Regions from separate parts of the Paenibacillus sp. Y412MC10 genome, predicted to be linked through region 2. Evidence: a T-box and tRNA genes for the amino acid it is inferred to sense, from the RefSeq annotation. Region 2 holds a T-box; the other holds one or more tRNA genes.
The links. A T-box is a leader RNA that pairs with one kind of tRNA and senses whether it is charged. The one in region 2 lies ahead of GYMC10_RS12785 (glutamine--tRNA ligase/YqeY domain fusion protein), so its partner is inferred to be a tRNA-Gln.
Positions count from the first base shown of each region.

Region 1: it has a tRNA-Gln gene. The T-box ahead of GYMC10_RS12785 (glutamine--tRNA ligase/YqeY domain fusion protein) is inferred to sense a tRNA for this amino acid. The anticodon was not compared.

Region 1 is NC_013406.1:6,387,606-6,402,097, reverse strand. It holds rRNA gene GYMC10_RS28295 (23S ribosomal RNA) at 1-2,688, shown strand, start outside; rRNA gene rrf (5S ribosomal RNA) at 2,756-2,872, shown strand; tRNA gene GYMC10_RS28285 (tRNA-Asn) at 2,882-2,957, shown strand; tRNA gene GYMC10_RS28280 (tRNA-Thr) at 2,961-3,036, shown strand; tRNA gene GYMC10_RS28275 (tRNA-Glu) at 3,074-3,148, shown strand; tRNA gene GYMC10_RS28270 (tRNA-Val) at 3,192-3,267, shown strand; tRNA gene GYMC10_RS28265 (tRNA-Gln) at 3,321-3,395, shown strand; tRNA gene GYMC10_RS28260 (tRNA-Lys) at 3,462-3,537, shown strand; tRNA gene GYMC10_RS28255 (tRNA-Leu) at 3,552-3,635, shown strand; tRNA gene GYMC10_RS28250 (tRNA-Gly) at 3,641-3,715, shown strand; tRNA gene GYMC10_RS28245 (tRNA-Arg) at 3,719-3,795, shown strand; tRNA gene GYMC10_RS28240 (tRNA-Pro) at 3,816-3,889, shown strand; tRNA gene GYMC10_RS28235 (tRNA-Gly) at 3,966-4,039, shown strand; gene ppc (phosphoenolpyruvate carboxylase) at 4,316-7,102, shown strand; gene sigW (RNA polymerase sigma factor SigW) at 7,345-7,914, shown strand; gene GYMC10_RS28220 (zf-HC2 domain-containing protein) at 8,136-8,750, shown strand; gene cdaA (diadenylate cyclase CdaA) at 9,064-9,897, shown strand; gene GYMC10_RS28210 (YbbR-like domain-containing protein) at 9,890-11,374, shown strand; gene glmM (phosphoglucosamine mutase) at 11,407-12,747, shown strand; gene glmS (glutamine--fructose-6-phosphate transaminase (isomerizing)) at 13,483-14,492, shown strand, end outside.
Region 2 is NC_013406.1:2,897,479-2,911,970, reverse strand. It holds gene GYMC10_RS12795 (DMT family transporter) at 34-459, opposite strand; gene GYMC10_RS12790 (pentapeptide repeat-containing protein) at 810-1,673, shown strand; gene GYMC10_RS12785 (glutamine--tRNA ligase/YqeY domain fusion protein) at 1,811-3,499, opposite strand; T-box leader at 3,575-3,833, opposite strand; gene infC (translation initiation factor IF-3) at 3,923-4,405, opposite strand; gene GYMC10_RS12775 (metallophosphoesterase family protein) at 4,471-5,184, opposite strand; gene GYMC10_RS12770 (GNAT family N-acetyltransferase) at 5,278-5,718, opposite strand; gene GYMC10_RS12765 (elongation factor G) at 5,999-7,945, shown strand; gene GYMC10_RS12760 (cation diffusion facilitator family transporter) at 8,634-9,503, shown strand; gene GYMC10_RS12755 (hypothetical protein) at 9,683-10,231, opposite strand; gene GYMC10_RS12750 (phosphotransferase) at 10,397-11,434, opposite strand; gene GYMC10_RS12745 (NUDIX hydrolase) at 11,672-12,097, opposite strand; gene GYMC10_RS12740 (VOC family protein) at 12,319-12,771, opposite strand; gene GYMC10_RS12735 (hypothetical protein) at 13,514-14,116, opposite strand; gene GYMC10_RS12730 (DUF2691 family protein) at 14,348-14,492, opposite strand, start outside.

The sequences.
Region 1 (14,492 bases), 3.5 Mb from region 2:
GTCAGTAGCGGCGAGCGAACGCGGAACAGCCTAAACCAGAGAGCTTGCTCTCTGGGGTTGTGGGACGTCTCACATGGAGTTACAAAGGAACATATTAGGCGAAGAGGTCTGGAAAGGCCCGCTATAAGAGGTAAAAGCCCTGTAGCCGAAAGTATATTCCCTCCGAGACGGATCCCGAGTAGTGCGGGGCACGTGAAACCCCGTATGAATCCAGCAGGACCATCTGCTAAGGCTAAATACTCCCTAGCGACCGATAGTGAAGCAGTACCGTGAGGGAAAGGTGAAAAGCACCCCGGAAGGGGAGTGAAATAGAACCTGAAACCGTGTGCTTACAAGAAGTCAGAGCCCTATTTATGGGTGATGGCGTGCCTTTTGTAGAATGAACCGGCGAGTTACGTTCCCATGCAAGGTTAAGGCGAGAAGCCGTAGCCGCAGCGAAAGCGAGTCTGAATAGGGCGACTTAGTATGTGGGCGTAGACCCGAAACCGTGTGATCTACCCCTGTCCAGGGTGAAGGTGCGGTAACACGCACTGGAGGCCCGAACCCACGTATGTTGAAAAATGCGGGGATGAGGTGGGGGTAGCGGAGAAATTCCAATCGAACTCGGAGATAGCTGGTTCTCCCCGAAATAGCTTTAGGGCTAGCCTCGGAATGAAGAGTCGTGGAGGTAGAGCACTGATTGGGTGCGGGGCCCGCAAGGGTTACCAAGCTCAGTCAAACTCCGAATGCCATAGACTTATATCCGGGAGTCAGACAGTGAGTGCTAAGATCCATTGTCAAAAGGGAAACAGCCCAGACCATCAGCTAAGGTCCCCAAGTGTGTGTTAAGTGGGAAAGGATGTGGAGTTGCACAGACAACCAGGATGTTGGCTTAGAAGCAGCCACCATTTAAAGAGTGCGTAATAGCTCACTGGTCGAGTGACTCTGCGCCGAAAATGTAACGGGGCTAAACACACCACCGAAGCTATGGCTTGATGCGTATGCATCAGGGGTAGGGGAGCGTTGTATGCAGGTTGAAGGTGTACCGTAAGGAGCGCTGGACAGCATACAAGTGAGAATGCCGGTATGAGTAACGAAAAGATCAGTGAGAATCTGATCCGCCGAAAGCCCAAGGTTTCCTGAGGAAGGCTCGTCCGCTCAGGGTAAGTCGGGACCTAAGGTGAGGCCGAAAGGCGTAATCGAAGGACAACAGGTTGAAATTCCTGTACCACCGTAAACCGTTATGAACGATGGGGTGACGCAGGAGGGTAGTGACGCGGACTGATGGATGTCCGTCCAAGCAGTGAGGCTGATGTGTAGGCAAATCCGCACATCGTAAGGCTGGGCTGTGATGGGGAGTGAAAATTACAGTAGCGAAGGTCATGATCTCACACTGCCAAGAAAAGCCTCTAGTCAGGTGAAGGTGCCCGTACCGCAAACCGACACAGGTAGGCGAGAAGAGAATTCTAAGGCGCGCGGAAGAACTCTCGTTAAGGAACTCGGCAAAATGACCCCGTAACTTCGGGAGAAGGGGTGCCTCGGTAGGGTGAATAGCCCGAGGGGGCCGCAGTGAAAAGGCCCAAGCGACTGTTTAGCAAAAACACAGGTCTGTGCGAAGCCGTAAGGCGAAGTATACGGGCTGACGCCTGCCCGGTGCTGGAAGGTTAAGGGGAGCGGTTAGGGGTTAAACCCGAAGCTGTGAACCGAAGCCCCAGTAAACGGCGGCCGTAACTATAACGGTCCTAAGGTAGCGAAATTCCTTGTCAGGTAAATTCTGACCCGCACGAATGGCGTAACGACTTGGGCGCTGTCTCAACGAGAGATCCGGTGAAATTTTAATACCTGTGAAGATGCAGGTTACCCGCGACAAGACGGAAAGACCCCATGGAGCTTTACTGCAGCTTGATATTGGATTTGGGTACGATCTGTACAGGATAGGTGGGAGCCTAAGAAGCATGAGCGCCAGCTTGTGTGGAGGCGACGTTGGGATACCACCCTGATCGTATCTAGGTTCTAACCTGGTACCGTAATCCGGTACGGGGACAGTGTCAGGCGGGCAGTTTGACTGGGGCGGTCGCCTCCTAAAGAGTAACGGAGGCGCCCCAAGGTTCCCTCAGAATGGTTGGAAATCATTCGAAGAGTGCAAAGGCATAAGGGAGCTTGACTGCGAGACCTACAAGTCGAGCAGGGACGAAAGTCGGGCTTAGTGATCCGGTGGTACCGCATGGAAGGGCCATCGCTCAACGGATAAAAGCTACCCTGGGGATAACAGGCTTATCTCCCCCAAGAGTCCACATCGACGGGGAGGTTTGGCACCTCGATGTCGGCTCATCGCATCCTGGGGCTGAAGTAGGTCCCAAGGGTTGGGCTGTTCGCCCATTAAAGCGGTACGCGAGCTGGGTTCAGAACGTCGTGAGACAGTTCGGTCCCTATCTGTCGTGGGCGTAGGAAATTTGAGAGGAGCTGTCCTTAGTACGAGAGGACCGGGATGGACGTACCGCTGGTGCACCAGTTGTTCCGCCAGGAGCATGGCTGGGTAGCTACGTACGGACGGGATAAGCGCTGAAAGCATCTAAGCGTGAAGCCCCCCTCAAGATGAGATTTCCCAGTATGTAAGACCCCTTGAAGACGACGAGGTAGATAGGTTGGAGGTGGAAGTGCAGCAATGCATGGAGCTGACCAATACTAATCGGTCGAGGGCTTATCCAAAATATATTTCAATGTGCTGCAAATATCGTTTCGTATCTAGTTTTCAGGTGATCAAGCATCTGAACCGTTTGGTGGCGATGGCGGAAGGGTTCCACGCGTTCCCATACCGAACACGACCGTTAAGCCTTCCAGCGCCGATGGTACTTGGACCGAAGGGTCCCGGGAGAGTAGGACGTCGCCAAGCGGTACATATTCCCTGATAGCTCAGTTGGTAGAGCACTCGACTGTTAATCGAGTTGTCACAGGTTCGAGTCCTGTTCGGGGAGCCACTTGCTTCCATAGCTCAGTAGGTAGAGTGCATCCATGGTAAGGATGAGGTCACCGGTTCGATCCCGGTTGGAAGCTCCAGATTCGCTTTTGGTTTGGACATGCATCATGAAAATGTGGCCCGTTGGTCAAGGGGTTAAGACACCTCCCTTTCACGGAGGTAACAGGGGTTCGAATCCCCTACGGGTCACCACTATTTTATTGCATCAGGGGATGAGAACCCCATGAGTTTATACGGAGGCTTAGCTCAGCTGGGAGAGCATCTGCCTTACAAGCAGAGGGTCGGGGGTTCGATCCCCTCAGCCTCCACCATTTCATGCATGATTCTAACGAGAATCGGCAAGATAGAAGTAACTCAACGATTTTGGGGATTAGCCAAGCGGTAAGGCAACGGACTTTGACTCCGTCATGCATAGGTTCGAATCCTATATCCCCAGCCACTTTACTCCAAATAGTAAAGTTACGCTTTGAAGGTGATTCCGAGTATTTTCGGTGGCCTGAAATGCGAGCCATTAGCTCAGTTGGTAGAGCACCTGACTTTTAATCAGGGTGTCGAAGGTTCGAGTCCTTCATGGCTCACCATTGTTTCATCTTGTGCGCGTGTGGCGGAATTGGCAGACGCACTAGACTTAGGATCTAGCGTCTTTGACGTGGGGGTTCAAGTCCCTCCACGCGCACCATTAATGCGGACGTGGCTCAGCGGTAGAGCATCGCCTTGCCAAGGCGAGGGTCGCGGGTTCGATTCCCGTCGTCCGCTCCATTTGCGCCCTTAGCTCAGCTGGATAGAGCGTTTGACTACGAATCAAAAGGTCGGGAGTTCGAATCTCTCAGGGCGTGCCATTTTTTAAAAAGATTAATATCGGGATGTAGCTCAGCTTGGTAGAGCACCTGGTTTGGGACCAGGGGGTCGCATGTTCAAATCGTGTCATCCCGATTTGCTTAAGAATTGAGGCCCGGCAAAAGTAACCGAATATGCTTTGAAGCATAACGTCACTTTTGTGGGTTGATATGCGGGTGTAGTTCAATGGTAGAACTCCAGCCTTCCAAGCTGGTAGCGTGGGTTCGATTCCCATCACCCGCTCCATACATAAGCAGGACATCACCGTGTGTGATGTTTTTTTTACATATTCATACGACTATCCTGCGAAGTGTTAATGCAATAAAGAATGCTTGTCGTATCAACGGTTTATAGGACTAATGTCCGTGGGCTATGGGTATAACATGACCATGAGTTTTGTCGATTTGGCTAATTTTTTCGCCTGAAAAATGCAGATTTTCATTCGCTTTTATTGTATGATGTTAGGAAGGCGTTACGTCCTATAGATAAACTGCTGAAACGGGTTGAGATGGGAGGAGTAGCATGACTGAACTTACAGTAACCGCAAAAAGCAATTCCAACAATCTGCTGCGGCGAGATGTACGGTTCCTTGGCAATATTCTTGGAGAAGTTCTTGTCCATCAAGGAGGCAATGAGCTTTTAGATATAGTTGAGAAAATTCGCGAAACGAGTAAATCGTTGCGATCCGTATTCTTGCCAGAATTGTTTGCAGATTTCAAAAGGATCATCAGCACGCTGGAACCCGACATTCGCCATCAGGTGATTCGCGCGTTTGCCATTTACTTTCAATTGGTTAACATCGCCGAACAGAATCATCGCATACGGCGTAAACGCGATTACGAGCGTTCCGCCGGGGAAAGTGTTCAACCAGGTTCCATCGAAAGTGCAGTCCAGGATTTGAAAGAGCGCAATATTACGTTTGAAGAAGTTCAAGAAATTCTCGAAAGTCTATCCCTTGAGCTGGTGATGACCGCTCATCCAACAGAAGCGATGCGTCGGGCTATTCTGGATATCCATAAACGGATAGCGGACGATGTGATGCAGCTGGACAATCCGACACTGACGTTCCGCGAACGGGAGCAGCTTCGGGAGAAACTACTGAATGAAGTGATTACGCTATGGCAAACCGATGAGCTTCGTGACCGTAAACCTACTGTTCTGGATGAAGTCAGAAACGGTATGTATTATTTTCACGAAACCCTGTTTCACATTCTGCCAGAGGTTTATCAAGAACTGGAGCGCTGCCTAACTAAATATTATCCGGGTCACCATTGGCACGTTCCAACCTATTTGCGTTTCGGTTCGTGGATCGGTGGCGATCGGGACGGAAATCCTTCAGTGACGGCGGACGTAACATGGAGAACGCTTGAAATGCAGCGGAAGCTGGCGATTCGTGAGTACCAACGGATTTTGCGTGAATTCATGAAATACCTGAGCTTCAGCTCGTCAATCGTTAACGTTTCGGATGAATTGCTTCAATCCATTGAAAAAGACCGCGAGCATGTAACACTGAAGAAGATGGAAATTTGGCACAATGAGAAAGAGCCTTATCGTGTAAAACTGGTATATATGCTGGCTAAAATGAGTCACATTCTGGATGAGAACATGACGGGCGGCGAGCGTTATCAGACCCCCGAGGAATTCATCGAGGATTTGAAAATCATTGATCGAAGCCTGCGTTTCCATTTTGCTGACTATGTTGCAGACACCTATATTCAAAAGCTGATTCGCCAGGCGGAGTTGTTTGGTTTCCATACCGCAACGCTGGATATCAGACAGCATAGCCAAGAGCATGAGAATGCCATGGCCGAAATTCTGCGGAAAATGAACGTGACGCAGGACTACGCCCAATTGAGCGAAGACGAGAAGATCGAACTGCTCAATAACTTGCTTAACGATCCGCGTCCGTTGACTACGCCTTATCAGGAGTATAGCGACAGCACCGAGGAATGCCTCGAAGTATACCGTACCGTTTTCCGTGCGCAGCAGGAATTCGGCGTGAAATGCATCTCCAGTTATTTGATCAGTATGGCCGAGGGCGCAAGCGACATTCTGGAAGTGATGGTATTTGCCAAAGAAGTCGGGCTGTTCCGGAAGGATAACGACGGTTCCGTAATCGCTACGCTGCAGGCTGCGCCATTATTCGAGACGATTGACGATCTTCATGCCGCCCCGGATATCATGCGCAAGCTCTTCAGCCTGCCGATCTACCGTGAAGCGGTGAGCGCCATGAACGAACTGCAGGAGATCATGCTGGGCTACTCTGACAGCAACAAGGACGGCGGAGCCATTACGGCGAACTGGGAGCTCCAGGTAGCACTCAAAGAGATTACGGCCGTAGCCAATGAATTCGGCATCAAGGTAAAATACTTCCATGGACGCGGCGGATCGCTCGGACGCGGCGGTATGCCTCTGAACCGCAGCATTTTGGCTCAGCCGGCATCGACCATTGCAGGCGGCATCAAAATTACGGAGCAGGGCGAGGTTATTTCGTCCCGTTACTCCTTGAAGGGCATTGCCTACCGGAGTTTGGATCAGGCGACCTCAGCACTGATTACGGCTTCCCTGAATGCCCGTTACCCTGAAAAAGAATCGACCGAAAAAGAGTGGGAAGTGATTTCCTCCAGCATTTCGGCCGTTTCTCAGAAAAAATATCAGGATCTGATATTCCGCGATCCGGATTTCCTTACTTTCTTCAAGGAATCCACGCCGCTTCCTGAGGTGGGCGAGCTGAATATTGGTTCCCGGCCTTCCAAGCGCAAGAACAGCGACCGTTTCGAGGACCTGAGAGCCATTCCTTGGGTGTTTGCATGGACGCAGAGCCGTTACCTGCTTCCGGCATGGTACGCGGCTGGTACGGGCTTACAGAGCTTCTACCAAGGCAAGGAAGAGAATATGAAGGTGCTTCAACAGATGTACACGAGCTATCCGTTCTTTACGTCCCTGATCGATACCCTTCAGATGGCACTTGCCAAGGCAGATCTGATCATCGCCAAGGAGTATTCCTTGATGACGAAGGATGATCAAGCACGCGAGCGCATCTTCGGTCTGATTCAGGAAGAATTCAAATTGACGAAAGAGCTGGTTCTTAAGATTACAGGACAACAGGATATTCTGGATAACCAGCCGGTTCTGCAGGAATCGATAAGACTCCGCAACCCTTACGTGGATCCGCTCAGCTATCTGCAGGTTCAACTGCTTAACGAGCTGCGTGAACTAAGGGAGCAGGAGCAGGATGATCCGGATCTGCTTCGGGAAGTACTGCTGACCATCAACGGCATTGCCGCCGGGCTTCGCAATACAGGCTGATCCCTGCAGAAGCTAAAGCTGTTTGAAAGGGATAGTATAAGGCGAGGTTCCCTAGAGGGACCTCGTTTTTTTCATCTATGCGCAGCTTGCGTCCTAATGATTAATGTATCGGCTGCAGGTGAATTGTCTTTGATACACGAATGGGATTCTTTTTGAATTATTGTTGATTTTTAGAAACAGTTGAATTACGATTTGAATGATGCGTTTTTAGACGTTACCCATCAGACCATTCTGGGGGAATTATGGTGGACAATTTGGATGTAAGACTGGCAAAACTGGCCCGAAAAGGGGACCAAAGGGCATTTGCCGAAATCGTAGAGCTTTATAAAGACAAGATTTTTCATTTGGCTTACCGGATGCTGAGCAACCGCCATGAGGCCGAGGATGTCGTACAAGAGACTTTTTTGCGTGTTTACAAGAACCTTGACCGATATGACGAGAACCAGAAGTTCTCAACTTGGATATACCGAATTGGCACGAATCTTAGCATTGATCGGCTGCGCAAGCGCAAGCCTTCTTTCTCGTTGGACGCCGACCTGAACGAAAGCGAAGGTATGGACGGCTACTCCCTGATCCCAAGCGATAACCGTACGCCTGAGAGCGAGATGCTGCTATCGGAAACGCAGCGCATTATCCATCAGGCCATTGACGGACTTCCTGCTAAGTACAAGACCATTATGATTTTAAGGTACATCCAGGATTTATCCCTGCAAGAGATCAGCGAGATTTTGGACCTGCCTGTAACAACGATCAAAACGCGCGTACATCGCGGACGCGAATTTTTGCGGAAAAAATTAGAGTACAAATTGTGAGGAAAAAACGCCTATCGCCGTTCTTTGAGGAAGAGAGACCGCGTTTAAGGGCGCTTTTTTTCTTGCGGAAATCAGAGAGTCAGTGCCCGTAATTTTTTTCTGATTTTCTTTTAAAAAAGTTGAAACATCCCCGATTCCGGCACGTATGAACAATAAGCAAGTCTTATGCCCCTAGGGGGATAGACCCAGCAAAGAGATTGAATGAAAGGATTGGCTCACAAATGGATTGCAAATTAGCCGTCTCTTTGATGCATGATTATCTGGATAATGACTTGTCCGACCCGCAGCAGCTAGAATTGCAGAAGCATTTGCTGGATTGTGCTGACTGTCGGAATTACTTCGAGAAGCTGGAGCATACCGATATGCTTCTTTTTTCCTTAACTCATCATGCGACCAAGCCATCCGATGATTTAACGGAACGTATAATGGGCATGCTGCCGCAGCCCAAGAAACAAAAAGCTTGGGTCAAATGGGTTAAGAATCATCCTGCGATCACGGCTGCAGCTTTGTTTTTGGTCGTCATGCTCTTTAGCACGATCAGTTTCTGGAGTCAGGACACTCAGCTGGTTGTAAAGAGCGATGAATTCGAAAAGCTGGTGATTGAAGGGGATACGGTCATTATTCCACCGGATCAGATCATCACGGGAGATATTACGGTCGAGAACGGAAAGACTAAGGTTTACGGTCAGGTTAATGGCAATGTGACCGTTATCGACGGAGAATTATTTCAGGCTTCCACCGCGCATATAGCGGGTCAAGTGAAGGATATAGATAGAGCCATGGATTGGATATGGTATAAGATCTCCACTCTGTTTACAGATGCCGCTTACCGCTAGGTGAAAACCGCAATTACGAAGCAAAGGCGCCTCTTTTCAGTGAAAAGACGGCGCTTCTTTTGTTGATTTTATGCGGATTTGCATGGAAAGCGGAGGGAGTCCGCTTGCATCGGAAAGATTAACGTTATAACCTAGAGAGTGTAGAGTACATACTACATATATAGTCTCATGCGTTATTAAAGAGGATGTTCAAGAATCTCCGCGTGATTAGAAGGATGATGGAAAGCAGGCTCGGTTTCAAACCAGGGCGTTCATCTTCGAAGGAACCGGATTTTTTGGGCCCGCACTTAAAGGAAATGACGGGGGTTGCTGTATGGTGGAGTATTTCACAGATATGACCTGGGGTGAATCCATTAAAGATATCATCGATATCCTTATCGTTACTTATATAATATACCAGATGATTCTGCTCGTCCGCGGCACGCGGGCGGTCCAGCTGCTCAAAGGAATTTTGGTGCTGGTGGTCATCTGGGCGCTGAGCACCTGGTTTGATCTGTATACGCTCAAGTGGCTGATGAACCAGATCTTTACCTTTGGGGTGCTGGCGATCTTTATTATCTTCCAGCCTGAGCTCAGACGCGGTCTGGAGCAGCTCGGCCGAGGCAAGCTGTTCGGGCGGACCGCGGATATTGACGAGGAAACGAATAAGTTAATCAGCGAAACCATTAAGGCGGTTAATTATTTGTCGCGGCGCAAAATCGGGGCGCTGATCGTGTTTGAGCGAACGACAGGCCTAAATGAATACGTAGAATCGGGAATTCCGATGGGATCGGTGATCAGCTCGGAATTGTTCATCAACATTTTTATACCGAATACGCCTCTCCATGACGGAGCCGTCATTATTCAGAACGGCCAAATCGCGGCCGCTGGCTGTTATTTACCGCTATCGGAGAATCCTTTCATCAGTAAGGAACTGGGGACGCGGCACCGTGCCGCTATCGGAATCAGTGAAGTGGGGGATGCGATTTCGGTTGTCGTATCCGAGGAGACTGGGCAAGTATCGCTGGCCTTAAATGGACAAGTGGTTCGGGATATTAAGGAAGAGTCTCTGATATCGAAATTGTATGAGGAGCTCAGACCTGCCGCGTCCATCAAGGAGAAACGCACGTTCTTCTGGAAACGGAAGGGGGACGGCAGCAATGGATAAATGGATCAAGAACAACACGGCAAGCAAGCTCATTGCACTCGCTGTCAGCATTCTGTTATGGGCAATGGTTCATATGGACAGCGGCACGCCCGCACCGCCCACGACCTTTTATGATACCAAGATCATTGAAGGCGTTAAGATTCAAACCTATGGATTTGATGACGGCGAATATGTGCTAACCGGCATTGATCAAGATCGCGTGAATCTCGAGGTGCGGGGGAAGAAATCCAATATTTCGCTTTTGACCGACGAATATAAAGTAAAACTCGATCTGAGCAACGTCAAAGAACCGGGTACGCACACACTTCCCCTGACCTACTCCATCCCAAGCGGCGTGGAGATGGTATCGATGGAACCATCCGTTGTTACGGTGACCGTAGAGCCGAGAGTGTCGAAATCCGTGACGGTAAGTATTGGCACGAAGGGCGAGCCTGCTAAAGATTACCGGGCCGGAACGCCCGTGCTGATTGACCCAAGGCAAGTCACGGTTACCCTGCCGGAATCGTCGATGGCAAATTTAGGGCAGGTCAAAGGTAACGTGGAGCTTGATGGAGCCAAAGAGAAGATTACGGAGAAACGAGTCAAGCTAACAGCATATGATAAAGAAGGCGCCGAAATGGAGGATGCGGTCATTGAGCCTGCTACGGTAGCGGCTGAAGTACCGATTGAGCCTGCATTTGTCACCTTGCCGCTGGAGCTTCAATATACCGGAAGGCTGCCGGAAGGGTTTGTCTTATCCAAGGTAGAACAGAAGGTCAAAGAAGTGAAGCTGTTCGGCAGCAAAGAGGTACTGGCAGGAGCTGAGACCTATATCGAAGCCGCCATCAATCTGGGAGAAGTTAGAAATTCGGGAACAACAGTGCTTACGGCCGACTTGACGCCGCCTGAAGGTTTTGAGAAAATCGAGCCGAGCTCTGTAACGGTTGAAGTTACGGCTGTATCGCATGGAGAACGGGAGATTACCGGCATTCCGATCACGTTAAAAGGTGTCGCCTCCGGCCTGGATGCCGTCATTACGGATCCAAAGACGAAGACGATCTCCCTGACGCTCACCGGTGCGCCTGACTTGCTTAATAGTCTGGAGCCAACGGATATTGGAGTTGAAGCGAACGCGACCGGCTTGAAAGCCGGCGTTCATGAAATTCCGCTGCAGATTACGCTGCCTAATTTCATCAACCGCACGGACCAGGATCGCCCTGTGATAAAGATAGAGCTCAAGGATAATTCGAAACCCGTGACAACGAACCCGGGTACTTCGAACAACGAGGGAACCGACAAAGACAAGCCTGATGTACCGGGGACGGGAACGGGCACTGGAACCGGAACAGGGACGGGCAATGATCAAGGGGAGGATCCAGAGACGCCTCCCGCGAATGAGGGCACGGATAACTCCGGGTCAGGAGAAAACCCATCACATCCGCCGGGAGACGGATCAAGCGATGGAACAACGGGCACAGAAACATCCAATGATGGATAATATCGAAGAGTAGATAAAGGAGTATATAAAACATGGGGAAATATTTTGGTACAGATGGAGTAAGAGGGGTTGCGAATCAAGAATTGACGGCGGAAATGGCTTACAGCATCGGCCGCTGCGGCGGCTATGTGCTTACGGGCGATAAAGAGAAGCCAACCGTTATCATCGGGATGGATACCCGGGTATCCGGCGCTATGCTGGAGTCGGCTCTGGTTGCAGGCCTGCTGTCCATTGGCGCACACGTCATTCGCCTTGGCGTCGTAAGTACGCCGGCGGTGGCTTATATTACAAGACTTTTGAAGGCTGATGCGGGCGTTATGATCTCGGCTTCGCATAACCCGGTGCAGGATAACGGCATCAAGTTCTTCGGTGGCGACGGCTTCAAGCTGTCGGATGAAACCGAGCTCAAGATTGAAGAGCTGATGGATGCGGAAACCGACAATCTGCCGCGACCGATCGGGGCTGATTTAGGTGAATTGCTGGTAGATAACGAATCTAAGTATAAATACCTGGAATATTTGAAAACGACGATCAGCAACCGGTTCGACGGCCTGAAAATCGTGCTGGACTGTGCAAACGGGGCTGCGTATGAGCTCGCTCCGAAACTGTTCCGTGAATTGGGTGCGGATGTGATCACCATCGGCGCTGAGCCGAATGGCCTGAATATCAATGATCACTGCGGATCGACTCACCCGGAGAAACTCGTTGAGGCCGTACTCCAGCATGGCGCTGACCTCGGACTGGCCTTTGACGGAGATGCGGATCGCCTGATTGCCATCGATGCTAAAGGCGAGGAAGTGGACGGCGATTTCATCCTGTGCATTTGCGGGGATGCCATGAACCGTGCCGGCAAGCTGAAGGAAGGTACGATCGTTTCGACCGTGATGAGCAACATCGGTTTCTATAAAGCATGCGACAGCCTGAAGCTGAAGACGGCAAAAACGGCAGTCGGCGACCGCTACGTCATGGAAGAAATGCGCCGCGGCGGATACAACCTGGGCGGCGAGCAGTCGGGACATGTCATTTTCCTGGACCACAACACCACAGGAGACGGCATTCTGACCGGGATTCAATTGGTGGATACGCTGGTAGCCTCCGGCAAGCCACTGCATGAGCTGAAGAGCAGCATGCGTAAGTATCCGCAAGTACTCGTTAATGTCCGCGTTGGCGATAAGAGCAAGTACCAAGGCAATACCGTTATCGAGTCTGCGATTGCTGAAGTTGAAGGCATTCTGGGGGATAACGGTCGTGTCCTGGTGCGCCCATCGGGAACGGAATCCCTCATTCGCGTCATGGCGGAAGGCCCGGACAAAGATGAGCTTGACCGTTATGTAACACAGATTGCAGACGTGGTGAAGCGGGAATTGGCGTAAGACTAAGGGTGTATTTTTTAAGGAAAGCAGACTAATTTCTGTCAGGGCCAGTGAACTATGAAGTTTCGGTTCACTGGCCCGCTGTTTTCCAGAATGCCGGTCGAATGAAAGCGCAACACCCCCTGTCCTGCCTGCAAAGAGGTGCTTGTCCGGCATCGCTTGCGAAAATAGGCCATTCGGTGTCATTCATGGGGTTCATCCTAGGTAGGGCTTGGCATTGTCAGGAACCAGCCGAGTTGCCAAAGTGATAGGGCATGAATATAATAAAGGATGTCATTCAAGAATAGAAAGCGAGGATCGTGAGGTTACTTCAAGCTTTATAAGCGCCAGAGCTTGTACCTGCGCGGGGATTGGTTATAGCCATGCTAAGGATAACCAAACGGCAGAACGCAAGTTGACGAGGTAGAGGTGTTCGGATTATTCGGCGGGGACCTCTCGGTTATGCATCAACCGTAAGCGGATAACGGAAAAGGAATGGGCGACCGTTCTTACAACGTATTCGCAGATGCGTATTCATCACTTATATACAAAACATGAATGTGCGATCTAGAACAGGGCAGCGCGGTGGAAGAAGAGTGCATTCATGTCTGTTCAACTAAACAGCCTAACGAACTGCTGAGTTTCTTGAACGTTGATAATTGAATAGATCATTCTTCTTTCCTGATGCCGCACAGATGCTGCCGTGTTCTATTTCCGCCTAACTATTATAGGGAAATCGAACGGAGGAATCATACAATGTGTGGTATTGTCGGATATATTGGAAATCAGAAAACGCAAGCGGTGTTGATCGAGGGATTGAGAAAGCTTGAGTATCGTGGATACGATTCAGCAGGGATTGCCGTCTTTACGAATGAAGGCCTGCGCGTTGCGAAGGCACAAGGACGTCTTGCCAATCTGGAGGAGCGACTGGAGTCTGCACCCCTGGTAGGGACCGCAGGTATCGGTCATACCCGCTGGGCAACCCATGGCCGTCCATCGGACGTGAATTCGCATCCGCATACGGACGAAAGCCAGAAGTTCTCCGTTGTTCATAACGGGATCGTTGAGAACTATCTGGAGCTGAAGGAAGAGCTGATCAGTCAAGGACACCAGTTTGCTTCCGAGACCGATACGGAAGTTATTTCCCATCTCATTGCGCGAGAATATGACGGAGATATCGTTAAGGCCGTGCAGAAGGCGATCTCTTACATGAGAGGCGCATTTGCCCTTGGCGTATTGACCGAGTATGAGCCGGATCGATTAATGGCTGTGCGTCAAGCAAGCCCGCTTATTATCGGTCTTGGCGAAGGAGAGAACTTCATCGGTTCTGATATTCCGGCTATTTTGAAATATACGCGTAACGTTTATATTCTCAACGATGGAGAGATGGCCCTGCTGACGGCAGATGCTGTCGAATTAATGACCATTGAGGGGAACTTTATTTCTCGGGAAATGATTCGTGTCGACTGGGATGCCGTTACAGCGGAAAAAGGCGGATTCGATCATTTCATGCTGAAGGAGATCCACGAGCAGCCAAAAGCATACCGGGATACGATGCTGGGCCGTGTGGATGAGAGCGGACGTAAAGTCGTTCTGCCTGAGCTGAAGCTGACACAGGAACAGATCAAGAACATTCGCAATGTTCAGATCGTCGCCTGCGGTACGGCTTACCATGCAGGGCTGGTGGGACGCAGCGTGATCGAAGAGATGGTACGCATTCCGGTCGAAAATGACGTGGCGTCCGAGTACCGTTACCGCTCGCCGAT
Region 2 (14,492 bases):
CATCACCCGTCTAAAGGCCCCTTATTATCCGCATCATAATTTGATAATCACGACTCCGGCAATCATCATCCCAATCCCGATGAATTGAGGCAAACTCATTCTCTTCTTCGCCACGCCGAACCATCCGTTGCTGTCAATCAGGAACGTCAAGAATAACTGGGCGATTAATAACGCAGATATCGTTAATGTAACACCGATGTTCTGAATCGCCGTCACCTCGCTGAATATGATGGGCGCGCCCAACGCTCCGCCGATCAGATACAGCGGCTTCACTTGCCCGAAGCCTTGCCTGCTGCCGTCCCGGACGAACAGCAGAATGACCAATGCCATCAAAAACCCGGTCAGCTGCGTGACCGCGGCGGCTTGCCACGTCCCCATATCCTGGCTGATCCGTGCATTGGCTACACCTTGCAGCGTAATGCAGGCACCGCCAATGAATGCAAATAAAATTCCTCTCACGATACATACTCCTTCATCTATAGATCTGTATACTATTAAAAGTGATCTCACCGGACGCAGGAAAGGACATATGTCCTGAAATGAACGGGATTCCACATCAAGCCTGTCCGAAGACACGAATTTCATTATATACTATCTGTTGGCTTTTCATCGATCATGCACAAAAAGCTGCCTAAATTTCCTTGGCAGACTAAACGATGGATGCGCAGATCGGGCTCTCACGCATTCTTAAGGTATAAAACAGTTAAAACCAACATTGCATCTATGACTCTATCCTTATTTTGATTTAAAATATAACTATAATGAGTCATTTATTGACGTTTCTATGACCGGAAGGAGCTCCTCTACACATGCTAGACAGACAAGAACACAACCCTGATGAACAGGGCCGAATTCAACTGCAATCGGATTGCGAACGCTGCTTTGGATTATGCTGCGTCGCTTTGCCTTTCGCTTCCTCCACCGATTTTGCCATCGACAAAGACGGCGGGACTCCTTGCCGCCATCTGCAATCCGACTTCCGATGCGGCGTGCACAACAGCCTGCGGCAGCGAGGCATGCGGGGATGCACCGTTTATGAATGCTTCGGCGCGGGACAAATGGTTTCACAGGTTACCTATAACGGACGCGACTGGCGGCAGGCCCCTGAGACGGCCAAAGAAATGTTCGACGTATTTCCGATTATGCGACAGCTTCACGAGCTGTTATGGTACCTGAACGAAGCGCTGAGTTTGCAGCCGGCGCATGGCATACATTCTGATCTTAGGTCGTCGCTGGAAGCGACGAGGAGGTTGACCCAGCTTCCAGCCGCATCCCTGTTACGGCTGGATGTGGCAGCTCATCGCGCCGAAGTGAACCAGCTGCTTCTTCGAACCAGTAAGCTTGTGCGGGACGATGCGCGACAGAAGCATAAAGGGCCGCCCGTGCGTCGGAAGATCGGGGGCCGTGGTGCCGATCTCATGGGAGCAAAGCTTAAAGGAGCTGACCTTCGATACGCCAATCTGAGAGGAGCTTACCTCATTGCGGCGGACCTCAGAGGAGCCGATCTGCGGGCCGCGGATTTGATCGGGGCCGATTTCCGGGATGCGGACCTAAGGGGAGCTAATTTAACGAACAGCCTCTTCCTTACTCAATTCCAGGTTAACGCGGCGAAGGGAGACGCAAACACCCGGCTTCCCTCATCCTTATCCCGGCCGGCACATTGGACGGCTTAACGTCCCATGAATAGCAGCATACACAGGATCATTGATCAAGACCTTCGCAAAGGATTCTCCGGCAGCCACTCGCTGCCGGCTTTTTTGTGCTGTCTGAGTGTCCGTACCCGACGATCGCAGCCCCTTGATCGTATCCATTAATTCTTGCCGGTCTTCTTCCATGAATCCTTCAACGAAACGACCCGGTTAAACACCAGCCTATGCTCTGTTGCATGCTTGGAATCCAAGCAGAAATAGCCGTGTCTGATAAATTGGTACGTTCGGTTCATGGCCGCTTCCTTCATGGAGGGCTCCAGTATGGCGTCTTTGATCCGAATCAACGAATCGGGGTTCAGGAGATCCGCCCAGATATTATCCGATTCCAACAACTCGGCCGATTCCTTCAATAATGTATCGTACAAGCGAAGCTCCGCCGGAATCCCATGCTTCGCTGAGACCCAGTGCAGCGTGGATTTCACCTTGCGCCCTTTGAATCCGCTGCCGCTCTTCGTCAGTGGATCATATGTGCAGTGAATTTCCATGATGTCCCCCGTTGCCGGGTCTTTCACGACATGCTCGCATTTGATGAAGTAGGCGCCTTTCAGGCGCACTTCCTTGCCGGGCGATAACCGATGAAATCCGGGTTCCGGCTCCTCCATGAAGTCCTCCCGTTCGATGTATAGCTCCCGTGAAAAAGGAACCTCCCGCATCCCTAGCACTTCGTCATGTTCATGATTCGGTATGCTCAGCATCTCGGTGCGATCTTCCGGAACATTCGTAATGATCACCTTCAGCGGGTTCATGACCGCCATCGCATTGCGGCACCGATCCTTCAAGTCCTGACGGATGAAATGGTCGAGCATCGCCGAATCCACCATGCTGTTGCCGCGAATCACGCCAAGTTCGTCCAGGAAATGCCGGATTCCCTCGGGAGTCACCCCCCGTCGCCGAAGTCCTTTCAACGTAGGCAGTCTGGGGTCATCCCACCCGTCCACAAAACCTCCCTCGACGAGTTCCCTCAGGTATCGCTTGCTTGTTACGTATCCGGAGATGTTCAATCTGCCAAACTCCCGCTGCTTCGGGGGCTCCGTCACTTCCAGCTCGGCCAGCACCCATTCGTACAGCGGTCGATGCTCTTTAAATTCGGCAGAGCACAGCGAATGAGTGATTCCTTCAATCCAATCCTGGATCGGATGGGCAAAATCATACATCGGGTACACGCACCACGTAGTTCCCGTACGATAATGCTCGGCATGAATAATCCGGTATAAGACAGGATCTCTCAGATTCATGTTGGGCGAAGACATATCGATTTTGGCCCGGAGCACTTTCGCGGACGTTCGGAATACCCCTGCCAGCATTTGTTCGAATAACGATAAATTCTCCTCGATGCTGCGCTCTCGAAACGGGCTGTTCATGCCGGCTTCGGTCAGCGTCCCCCGGTATTCCGTCATTTGTTCCGGCGTGAGATCACAGACATATGCCTTCCCCTTGGTGATGAGTTTCCTTGCTGCCTCAGCGATTTGATGCGCATAATCCGATCCGAAATAAACGCCCGGCTTCAGTCCGAGCCACTCGATATCCTCCCGGATCGCATCCACGTATTTCATGTCTTCCTTCAGCGGATTCGTATCGTCGAACCGAAGATTGAATGTCCCGTTAAACCGGCTGGCGATGGCATGGTTAATGTGGATTGCATAGGCGCTGCCGATGTGCAGATAACCGTTGGGCTCTGGCGGGAACCGCGTAGCCACCGGCCTGTGATATACGTTGTTCTCCACATCCTCCTTGATCATCCTGGTCAAAAAATCCGCCTTTTCCGCTTCCTTGTTGTTGTCGTTGCTCATAATCGAATCCTCCTTATGTTTTTTTACTGCCGCAATGCCGTATAAAACAAAAAATCCCGTCTCCAAGACATAAGTCTTGGGGACGAGATTCGTTTCGCGGTGCCACCCCGGTTTGCCGATATCTCTCGATACCAGCCTTATCGGGTACGGCCATCACGCGATCGCTTATACCCTAGCTCTGTAACAGGAGCTCCTGTCGCACCATCCCTTATCGATAAGTTCCGATGCGCCGCTCGGAGGCTTGGTTCAATGAAGGGCTTCCCGCTCCTTTTCAGCATACCGGAGCTCTCTGTGGGGATTCCTGTTCATTTACTCTTCTCTTCATGGCGTTTATAATTTGATCCATAATATCACCAGAAACTCAAAAAGTAAACCGCTGTACGTCACCAATAATGAAACGCTCTTGTAAGACGTTCCGCAAGATTATACCGGCAGCAGCTTCACCGCAGCCTGTTTGCCGCTGACCTGAATGCCCGTTTCCTTCTTGCCCACCCCGGCCAGATCTTGAACGAGTCGTTCAAGCAGCTTACGGGCCGCTTCGCCTTCCTTGCCCTGGATGCGTATGACCGGCTGGACGGCTTTGCCCGCTGCCAGCAGCTTATGCACCTGCGAGAGCTTGGTGTCGTAATCATGCTCTTCGATATGTACGGACAGGCGGAATTCCTTGACTTTGATCGGACCGCCCGAAACCTGCTGCTTCGCTTTAACCGCCTCCTGCTTCGCTTGGCCGCGGCTTACGAGCTTGCATGGCGGCGGGCTGCTGAACAACGAGGTGCACACCAAATCGGCTTTGTGACGCTTAGCCAGGGCAAGCGCCTCTTCCCTGGAGACGACGCCCAACTCCTCGCCGTTCAAGCCGGTAAGCTCGACTTCGCGCGCTTTTATCTTTTCGTTCATCATCAACATGGACTGATCCTCCTATTATGTCTGTTAAACCATGGCTTTAATGATAGAATAACATACTCTTCCTATCACTCCGCAGGCACGGACCGGACAAAATACGTTCGGTATTCCAGTTGTTCCGTGATTTCCAGGCAGTTCAACTGCTTACCGTATACGCATGCTCCATCGATGCCGATTTTGTCCCCATCGCCACAGAACCAAATATGCTCCGAGTCATGCAAGTTGACGGCCGGGGTATGCCCGAATACCACGGTTTTGTTGATGCCGGTGGGATAATTGAAGAATGGTTCCCGTATCCAGATGAAATCATGTGGAGGCTGCTGCTTCCAGTCTTCCACGCCCGGATTGATTCCGGCATGCACGAATATGTGGGTGTCTGTTTCATAATACAGGGGCAGTGTATCGAGAAATGATAGATGATGCTCATATTGCCCTTTTATATAGGCTTTGCCTTCATTGTATCTGGAGCGATCCATATCGCCATCAAAAAAATCGGCGCCGCAATAACTTTCAATCGTATTTCGCGCACCATTGCGAATCCAGCGTGAATTCACTTCGTCCGTATCCAGCAGAATGGCATCCAGCATCATTTGATCATGATTCCCGCGGAGGGTGATGACGCCGGAATCCCGCATCCCCATCACCTGTTCAATCACTTCTTTGCTTTTTGATCCGCGATCCACATAATCCCCAAGCAGGACCAGCTTATCCTGTGCGGGATGATACCGCACTTCGGACAATAACCGATTGAATTCATCATAGCAGCCATGAATGTCGCTTATCGCTAAGGTTCGAATCGCAGTCCCCTCCCTTCCCCTTTTATAGGTCCGCCATAAGTTATGGCAGAACGCACGGTTTTATTATGAACGTCTATATTATACAAAATTATATTTAGCCATCACATCTCCCCAGGGAGCATAACCGGCTTCCGTAAACCCGATTTGGGTATAGAGCCTTTTTGCACGCTCGTTCCCGGGTTTGTAACACAGCATAACATCGTCCGTACGATTCGGCGAATGCCGAATCTCATCAAGAACCAGGCGAATCGCAGGCTTGGCATAATGCATTCCCTGAAATTTGCCGTCGATCATAAATCGGTATATCCAATAGTTGTCATCGTGCAGGTGCAGTCCGTACATAACAAATCCGATCATTTCATCATCATGGAAAATGGCTCTCGTTTCGAAACCCTCCATAAATTGAGCTTCCGCTATGGAATATAGATTAGGGGCAATCCATTTCTCCTGTTCAGGTTTGGGTTTAAGGCGGATGCAATCCTCCCAATTATCTTTATCTATGACATGAAGTGATATCAAATGCAAGACTCCTTCAACATGGTTTATGCCTCTATCCTAATTCAACTCGGGCGATATTTCACGGTAATAAATATGTAAATCCAAACAGGACGCAGCACGTTGTCAGGTACCGTGCAAGATAATGAATGATTATAAGCATTTATTCCATATTCCGTTCACTTCCCAATGGATAAACTAGAAGTAACTTTATTCTACATGGAGGCGATATCTATGCGGCAATGTCACAACGACATCCAACCGAAAGGACTACAAATGATGAAACGAATGAGGGTTACGATATATGAAGAACATATTGAACATTGGAGTTTTGGCCCATGTTGATGCCGGTAAAACTACGCTGACGGAGCAAATTCTATTTAAGGCCGGGATTATTGAACAAGCAGGCTCGGTGGACCATGGCAATACGACCACGGATTCATTGGACATTGAGCGGAGACGGGGCATTACGATCAAATCCGCCGCGGTATCGTTCATGCTGGGCGATCTGAAAGTCAATCTCATCGATACGCCCGGCCATGCCGACTTCATCTCGGAGGTCGAGCATTCGCTTAGCGTACTGGATGGCGTCATTCTGGTCATTTCCGCCGTCGAAGGCGTACAGTCCCAAACCCGGGTGCTCATGCAGACATTGAAGGAACAAAAGATACCCACCCTATTGTTCATGAACAAAATCGATCGAATGGGCGCCGACTACCGGAAGGTTTATGCGATGATACGCCATCTGCTTGACGAACATATTTGCGAGATGAGCTCGGTCATCAAGGAAGGCGGCGCAGCCGTTCAGGCGGACGCGGCCGATCCCCACCACGCAGGCTGGGTAGAAACCCTGGCATTGTCCAATGACGATCTACTGAACGATTATGCCCTGGATATTCCGATATCACAAGAGCGGCTGCAGGAGGAATTGCGGAGGCAAACGCGCCAAGGCAAAGCTTATCCCCTATTTGCAGGTTCAGCAGCCAAAGGCCTCGGCATTGAACCGCTGCTTCAAGCGCTCGGTGATTTTTTCCCGGTTAACCCATCGTCGATGCTTCAGCATGAACCGTTATCCGGCTTGGTATTCAAAGTGATCCGACGACCGAATGGAGAGCGGAATGTATACCTCCGCCTGTACGCAGGCTGCATCCAGTATCGTGATGAAATTCCGGTGATCCATCAGAACGGACAAACCTCGACGCTCAAGGTGAAGCAGCTTCATGCCCTGCACCAGGGCAAATCCATTCCGGTCCATGGAATCGGCGCAGGCGACATCGCCATTCTCATCGACGGCGAACTCAAGGTGGGCGATGTCATCGGCAGCGTTTCCGGGAGGATGAAGACGGTTCATTTTCAAAAGCCGCCGATTCAAGTCCAGGTTTCGGCCGTTCATTCCGCGGAGAAACATCAGCTGCATGCCGCCTTAAGCGATCTCACCGAAGAAGATCCGTTTCTGCAATATAGCCAGGATACGAAAACTAGCGAGAATGTCATCCATGTATTCGGCAAAGTCCAGCAAGAAATTCTGCTGGAAACGATTCTGCAGCAGTACGGCATCGAAGCCGTATTTTCCGCTCCGCGGGTGATTTGCATCGAGAAGCCTTATGGCACCGGAGAAGCTGTTGAATATATCGGCGAGTGTCCTTTTTATGCAACGGTGGGCATCAGGGTCGAACCTGGCGAGTTCGGTACCGGAATTCAGTACAGACTGGAAGTGGAGCTGGGCTCCCTTCCCTTAGCTTTTCAGAAAGCAATTAAAGACACGGTATTCGAGGTGCTTCAGGAAGGTTTGTACGGATGGGCCGTGACCGATACGATCGTAACGCTGACCCATACCGGTTACGCAAGCCCGGTTTCGACGGCAAAGGACTTTCGAAGCTTGACTCCTCTAGTCCTCATGGCTGCGCTCGACCAAGCAGGGACGGAAGTATACGAGCCCATGAACGTGATCCAATTCATTCTGCCGGAAAACAGCTTAAGCAAAGTACTATCCAAATTAGCCGCGCTGGACGGCACTTATCAGGAACCCGCGTTCCATAACGGTACCGTCCACGTTCACGGCACCATTCCGGTGCGGACTACCGACTTGCTGAAAGCCGAGGTTCATTCCCTTACGAGCGGCGAAGGCATGCTCACCGTTAAACCAGGAGGTTATACGAAGGTGCAAGCTCCCTTCCCAGTGAATACACGGCGGCAAGTCAACCCACTGAACCGTGGTGAATACATGCTTTACTTAAACAAGATCATGTAAGAACACTGGCGGACATGCGGCTTCATAGAATTACATTGGTATGTCGCTCTGCGTGTTTCGCGTTAGGCGGGCCATGCATTCAGGATGTAAAAGATAGCGGTGTCGAGAGAGAATCTCGCCCGCTATTTTTCTTCTTCCCGCACAAAAATAGCCTGTGCATGCCCTAAAGCGATGAAAAGCCAGGGAAACGAGCCGAACGCCCTAGCATAAGGATTATGTTCGCCAGGGGGACGCTTAACGTTTTCTCTCGATTCTGCGGCCTGTCGAGCATAACAACCCAAGCACGAACCTTTCATCGTGAATAAGATGGATGCATAACCGATGTTCCATCATGAACCTTCAGGAGGCAAGAGGCCTATGCATGCCATAATCGGGATTCTTTCCATCATGCTCACGATAAGCATCCTCCGCCGCAAATCTCGGAGAAACAATCGATAGCTTACGAAAGGCGGATATTCGATTGTGGCTGCCTATCTACGGTTGATATATACAACAAATTACGGCCGGCGCATCGCCGGCATTTTTTGCGTTTTACCGGAATCTATCTTTCTTAGTCCGGCGCAACATTTTTTGCCCCTTGTCACATATTAAGCGACAGGAAAAAACGTTGCTCTAGACCCACCCATGCGTGGATTGGTATTATAGTCAGGTACTATTTTTAGGGGTGTGCGGAAGGAGTCGGCCAGACGTGGAAGAGCAACGTTACAAGGATTTAAAATTGGGTGAAAAAGGTGCGATCATCAGCATCATTGCTTATATTTGTCTATCTGCAATCAAGCTATTGATAGGGTACTCGGCGAACTCCGAAGCTCTGCGTGCCGACGGTTTAAATAATGCTACCGACATCGTGGCATCCATTGCCGTATTGATCGGACTACGATTATCGCAAAAACCTGCGGACCGGGATCATCCTTACGGACACTGGAAAGCGGAGACGGTGGCCTCCTTGATCGCCTCTTTCATCATGATGGCCGTCGGGATCCAGGTATTGTTCGGGGCCGCATCTTCCATGTTTGAAGGTCCCCACGAATCGCCTGATCTCATATCCGCCTGGACCGGGATCGGCTGTGCAATTGTCATGTACGGCGTTTACCGCTATAACAAGCGTCTTGCCAGCCAAATTAACAGCCAAGCCGTAATGGCGGCCGCGAAGGATAACCTCTCGGACGCTTGGGTCAGCATCGGCACGGTTGTCGGCATCATCGGCGCCCAGTTTCAACTTCCCTGGCTCGACCCGCTGACGGCCATAGTGGTAGGTTTTCTGATATGCAAAACCGCCTGGGATATATTCCGCGATGCCTCTCATCATTTAACCGACGGATTCGATGAGAACATCATCAAAGGCTACAAAGAAACCGTGAAACAAGTGGTTGGCGTCAAAGGGGTCAAAGACATTCGGGCAAGAAATTACGGGAGCAACACGGTGGTCGACATCGTCATTCTGGTCAAATCCAATCTGGACATTCGGGTTGCCCATGATATTTCGGACCAGGTGGAGCATGAATTAAAAGAAACGCACGGCGTTTACGACGTCCATGTTCATATTGAACCGAGTTAATCCTCCAGATTCCAAAGTGTCAAAACAACGACGAAGGTCCGGCCACATTCTTAATGGCCGGACCTTTCATCAATTCTGTGCTTCGATCGATTTTAAAAAGACTGCGCTTCAATTCCTCAGTCGCTTCATCACGGTTCAGGTCAACGCCTATGATGTGGGGCGGGCTTCTGGGATCACCTTCAAGATTTATTTACCTTGTCTTCTCCAAAATAAAACCCTTTAAGTTGTTGATCAAAGAAATCCCGTAAGTTTTTTTGATCGATTGTATAAATCATTTGCCTAGTCCATATATCTGTTCTTGTAATATATATCTTTTCAAGATCATATTGAATTCTTATTTCTCTTCCGGTCTTTAATCTAAAAACAATCCCTGCACTAATGCTGGTGTTTGATGGTATTTGATTCAACGCTATACGATCTGAATCAGGTACAGAATTAATCCAATTTACAATATTATTGATTTCATCCTGATTTAATTCAACGTCTATCCAATCGATATATGCACCAGATCCTTTTCTGGTGTATAGTGCTTTGGACATCTCCGTGCTGGAGATTTGTTTTACCTGAATTTCTTTATTCAAGTTTGACTTACTCATGAAACCATTCATATCACCTAGAACAAAATATACAGCCCCTATAACGAGTATGAGGACAATAAATGTTCTTCTATTCTTTAGATTGGTTATAATCGCACTCTCCCCCATGGCTAATAAAGTTGGTGTATTCACGAACTCCACCACCATAAGGCCCGAAAGGCCGCGCCGCGATGCGGTTAGGTGGTGCGAATTTAGCCGGCAATTACTTCTCCGACTTCCCGCCTGGACCGAGGGGCGTATGCCCCGATGAGTGAACACATTGTTATTAAGATGTCAGCGCCTTCTTCGAATAAGTATTCAACTTACTATGTCTCTTCTAATGTTTCTTATATTGGGTTCAATTTGATCAAATCGATTTAAACAGTGGTTTCGAATCATTTCTAAGTCATTAATACTTTGAGAGTCATCTTTATTCCTAAATAGAATATTCATAACCCAGTTAGATAGATTACGAAGATGTGCACGATAAGAGTAAAAGCGAATCAAGTCCAGATTAATCTGAATTTTTCGATCCAACTGTTTAATATAGGAAGATATAAAGATGTAGAAACTCGAATCAATATAGCCAAATAAATTATACTCGGGTGGTGCTAAGATCACCGATTCCCAATCTAGAAAGAACAACTGATTATTGTGATATATGATATTCCCACCCCACATATCACCGTGACACAAAACAAGTTGGCTAGCATTGATGTGAACTGAATTCCGAATTTCTCTAACTACGTTCATGGAAGAAAGAATTTGTTCTTTCTTTAATAAAACAAGCTCTCGCAGTGATTGTTTTAAGCAATTGTTCAGATTGGATTTCTCAAGGATCAAAATACATCTCAAAAGATCGGATTCGAAAGTGATATCAAATGATTCCTTTGGTAATAAAGTCCGATTCACTTGCGAAGTAATCTGTTCTAATGTAGCCACGGACTTTGCAATTCCTACAAGAATCTCATCTGAGAAAGGATATGCCTCAGCCAAGGTCTCTCCAACTATAAAATTAAATAAAACTATAGTGATGTCTTGTAATTTAGTAAATAAACTCCCAAAGCAATTCTTTATTGGATGAGTAATGTTTATAAACAACCCTTGATGATAAAGGTCCCAAGTCAAAGGCAGGTAATAATTTAGTCGTCGTATTCCCTCTCTTTGTCTATCATTATGATGATCAAATAACTTCAAGTAATATTGTTGTTCGTCAATACAATTTACTTTATAGGAATACGCCGAATCCCCGACCGGAATAAATTCAATATCCTTAATAAGAATTCCGTAGTTTTTTTGTATGAATAAAATAAGCTGTTCATCTTCGATTTTGAACTTACTTATCAAAAGTCTCACCACCTTATGATGAGGAATTGTGGTTTGCGCTGATTTCCGATATCTTCTTTATATTCACGAACCCTCACTGGCTTAAGGGGCGAATACCCGGATCCGATGGACTTAGCCAGTGCAGGGTTGTCAGGTTGACCGCTCCCCTGAAATCCCTCATACCAGACCGAGAAACGAACGGTTCAATGCGTAAATATGGTGTTTTATTTGAAGGACTTGTCCTCCCCGACTTACTTTACAATTCCTTCAAACTTTTCCTTCATTAAAATACTTGATTTCAATCTCGTTTTTTACAATATTTTTTAATCCTTCTTGATAATAAGGCATAAATTCATCTGCTCTATCAATATCTACCCATTCAACATGACTAATTTCGGATGGTCTAGTTATCTCTTGTTGTCCGCCTATTATTTCAGCTCTAAAAGTAATAAACACTACGTGTTCATCATGTTTTGTTAATATTGCTTCATTGATAGCCACTACACCGTGGACTTTAATATCAAATCCCGTTTCTTCTTTTGCTTCGCGGACTGCAGCCGCTTCTAAGGTCTCGTTTTCTTCAACGCCTCCACCTGGTAATGACCAAGTACCGTTTTTGTGATTCTTCACCATGAGGATTTTTGTTCTGTCTTTATCCGTAAGCAATGAATACGCAACATCTATTCGCTTCATATAATCTTCCTTTTTATGTTTTTTTTAAGATTCGTATGTCTTTCAGATAACGGTTAAAGTTTTAATAAGACCATCATTCGTTTCACGTCAGCACGATGCTTTAATGGTTGTAATATGGTGCATCTGACTTCTTTGAGTTACTTTCTCACTGTTTTTCTTTATCTATTTATACTCCAAAAATGTATATTTCCGTAACTGACGTTTATTAAAACGTCAGTTACTTATTTGTTACCGAGTTGTTCCGCCAAACCGACTAGAATTCCTTCGGTTCCACGAATGTAGCAGAGCCGATACGAGTCCTCATACTGAACGATTTCGCCAACGAGTTGAGCACCATGCTTAGTGAGTCTGGATACCATTTCGTCAATGTCTTCCACGGTGAACATCACGCGTAGATAACCGAGGGCGTTTACAGGAGCAGTCCGGTGATCTGATATAGTAGGTGGGGTGAGAAACCGCGAAAGCTCAATTCGGCTGTGGCCATCTGGGGTAACCATCATAGCAATCTCTACGGACTGAGAACCCAGTCCGGTTACGCGACCAGCCCATTCACCTTCGACCGTGGCTCGCCCTTCGAGCTTCAAGCCAATCTCCTCGAAGAAAGAGATAGCGTCATCAAGGGATTCTACAACAATGCCCACATTGTCCATTCTTAGTAATTTGTTGTTTGTCATTGTTTTATCTCCTTATGTGTACAATTTTATTTATTTCGGACGACCAAGGGGTGAAAGCACCGCCGCATGAATATTATGGAGATGTTCATCTCTCCCAAAGCTCACGATCATAAAAATCTAAGCATAGAGACCATCCAACCGGCTTATAGTCTTTAGTGTGTTTTCTTCTTTCATAATAATCTATATGTTCATGAGCATGATAACCTGGATAACGTAGATATAAGTTTCTTCCTTCATCCCTTACTTCTTCACTATCAATAGAAATGTTTACAAAGACCTCTTTACTTCCAATCAAAAAAAGAGTCTCATACTGTTCCTTGATATCTAAATAATCCTTATGATCCCTATACCAGTCTTCTCTGCCTACAACTTCTCGCGAATCAAGTCCGAACGACCCGGATCGTAGATACGATGTTATCTGATGCGTATGCCATCTTCGAATAACTTTCAATTTCAGTCTATATATCGTTCTCTAACTCAATTAGTTCTTTGATACATCTTTTCAATTATGGTATTTTATATTTAATAAAGACCAAGTGCGCTAACACTCGGTCCATCCAATTGGCTTGGATGGGTAATCCCTTCTTATTACGATCGGAAACCCACCTTTGGCGGTCAACCTTAGGGTGGGTTTTTACTTTCTCTTGTGGTTATTATTAATGTAAGTTAAAAGTACAAGAATGAATGATCCAAATAGGTAAGGAGTGCAGCGACTTGCCGCAATGCGGTTAGGTAGTACTACTTATAAATTGTACTTCGTTCTGATTCTTTCATATAACTTAAAATCTGTATTTCTACTTACAATCTCTCCAATTAATTCTTTCCATTTATTTTCAATCCACTTAGGACTTTGTTCTTTCAGAATATCCTCGTCAAATTGACTATCAATATACTCCAAATCATGTTTAAGAACTCTTATATCCTTAATAAGTTGATTTCTCGATTCTTCTTCAAGCGACACCTTATTCGATAAAATGTCGTCTGTGATATCTGCTCTTATATACCAATACATATCTCTAAACACACTATAGATTAAATATGTTGATGATAATTTATCTTCCTTGAAATCGGAATCAAGAAAAGTGAATGATTCTTCACCAACTTTCAAAGATACTGCCAAATTTCCTAATGTGTAAATGACTGTTTCCTTCGAAGAATTGTCCTCTAAGCTTTTTATCACATAATCTAAATTCTGAATTGATTCTTTTATACCAATTTGTATTCCATGATTTAGTTTAATAGTGTAATCAACTTTTTGATTGTCTTTGTACTCTTTGAATTGATAGTTGAAGTACATGCTTATTATCAATCCAACCATCAGTATGATTGCGATATTTTTTTTCATTTAATTACCTCGTATTCGTGCAAATTATGTCTGATAACGTTCGCGTATTCCTAATGTTCAAACGGCTTAAGGCAACTAAGTTGCCGGGTCGATAGACTTAGCCGGTTAATTGTGTCGCATGATTAAGCTTCTCCGATATCCCACTTGGCGATCAATTAGCGTCAGCGACGATGTAGGAATATAATGTTATCCGATGTCTCTGCCTCCTAATTTACTTGCATTAATAATTCCTTACCATACAGTAAGGCCTGTTCTGAAATCATTCTCGTCGGTTATGTATTCTATATTTGTATAGTCCTGATTTCTTGCGTTAGAATACAGCCCTTCTACTAACTCGTCATTCTTGCAATAGATTGTTGTATAAGAACTATCGACA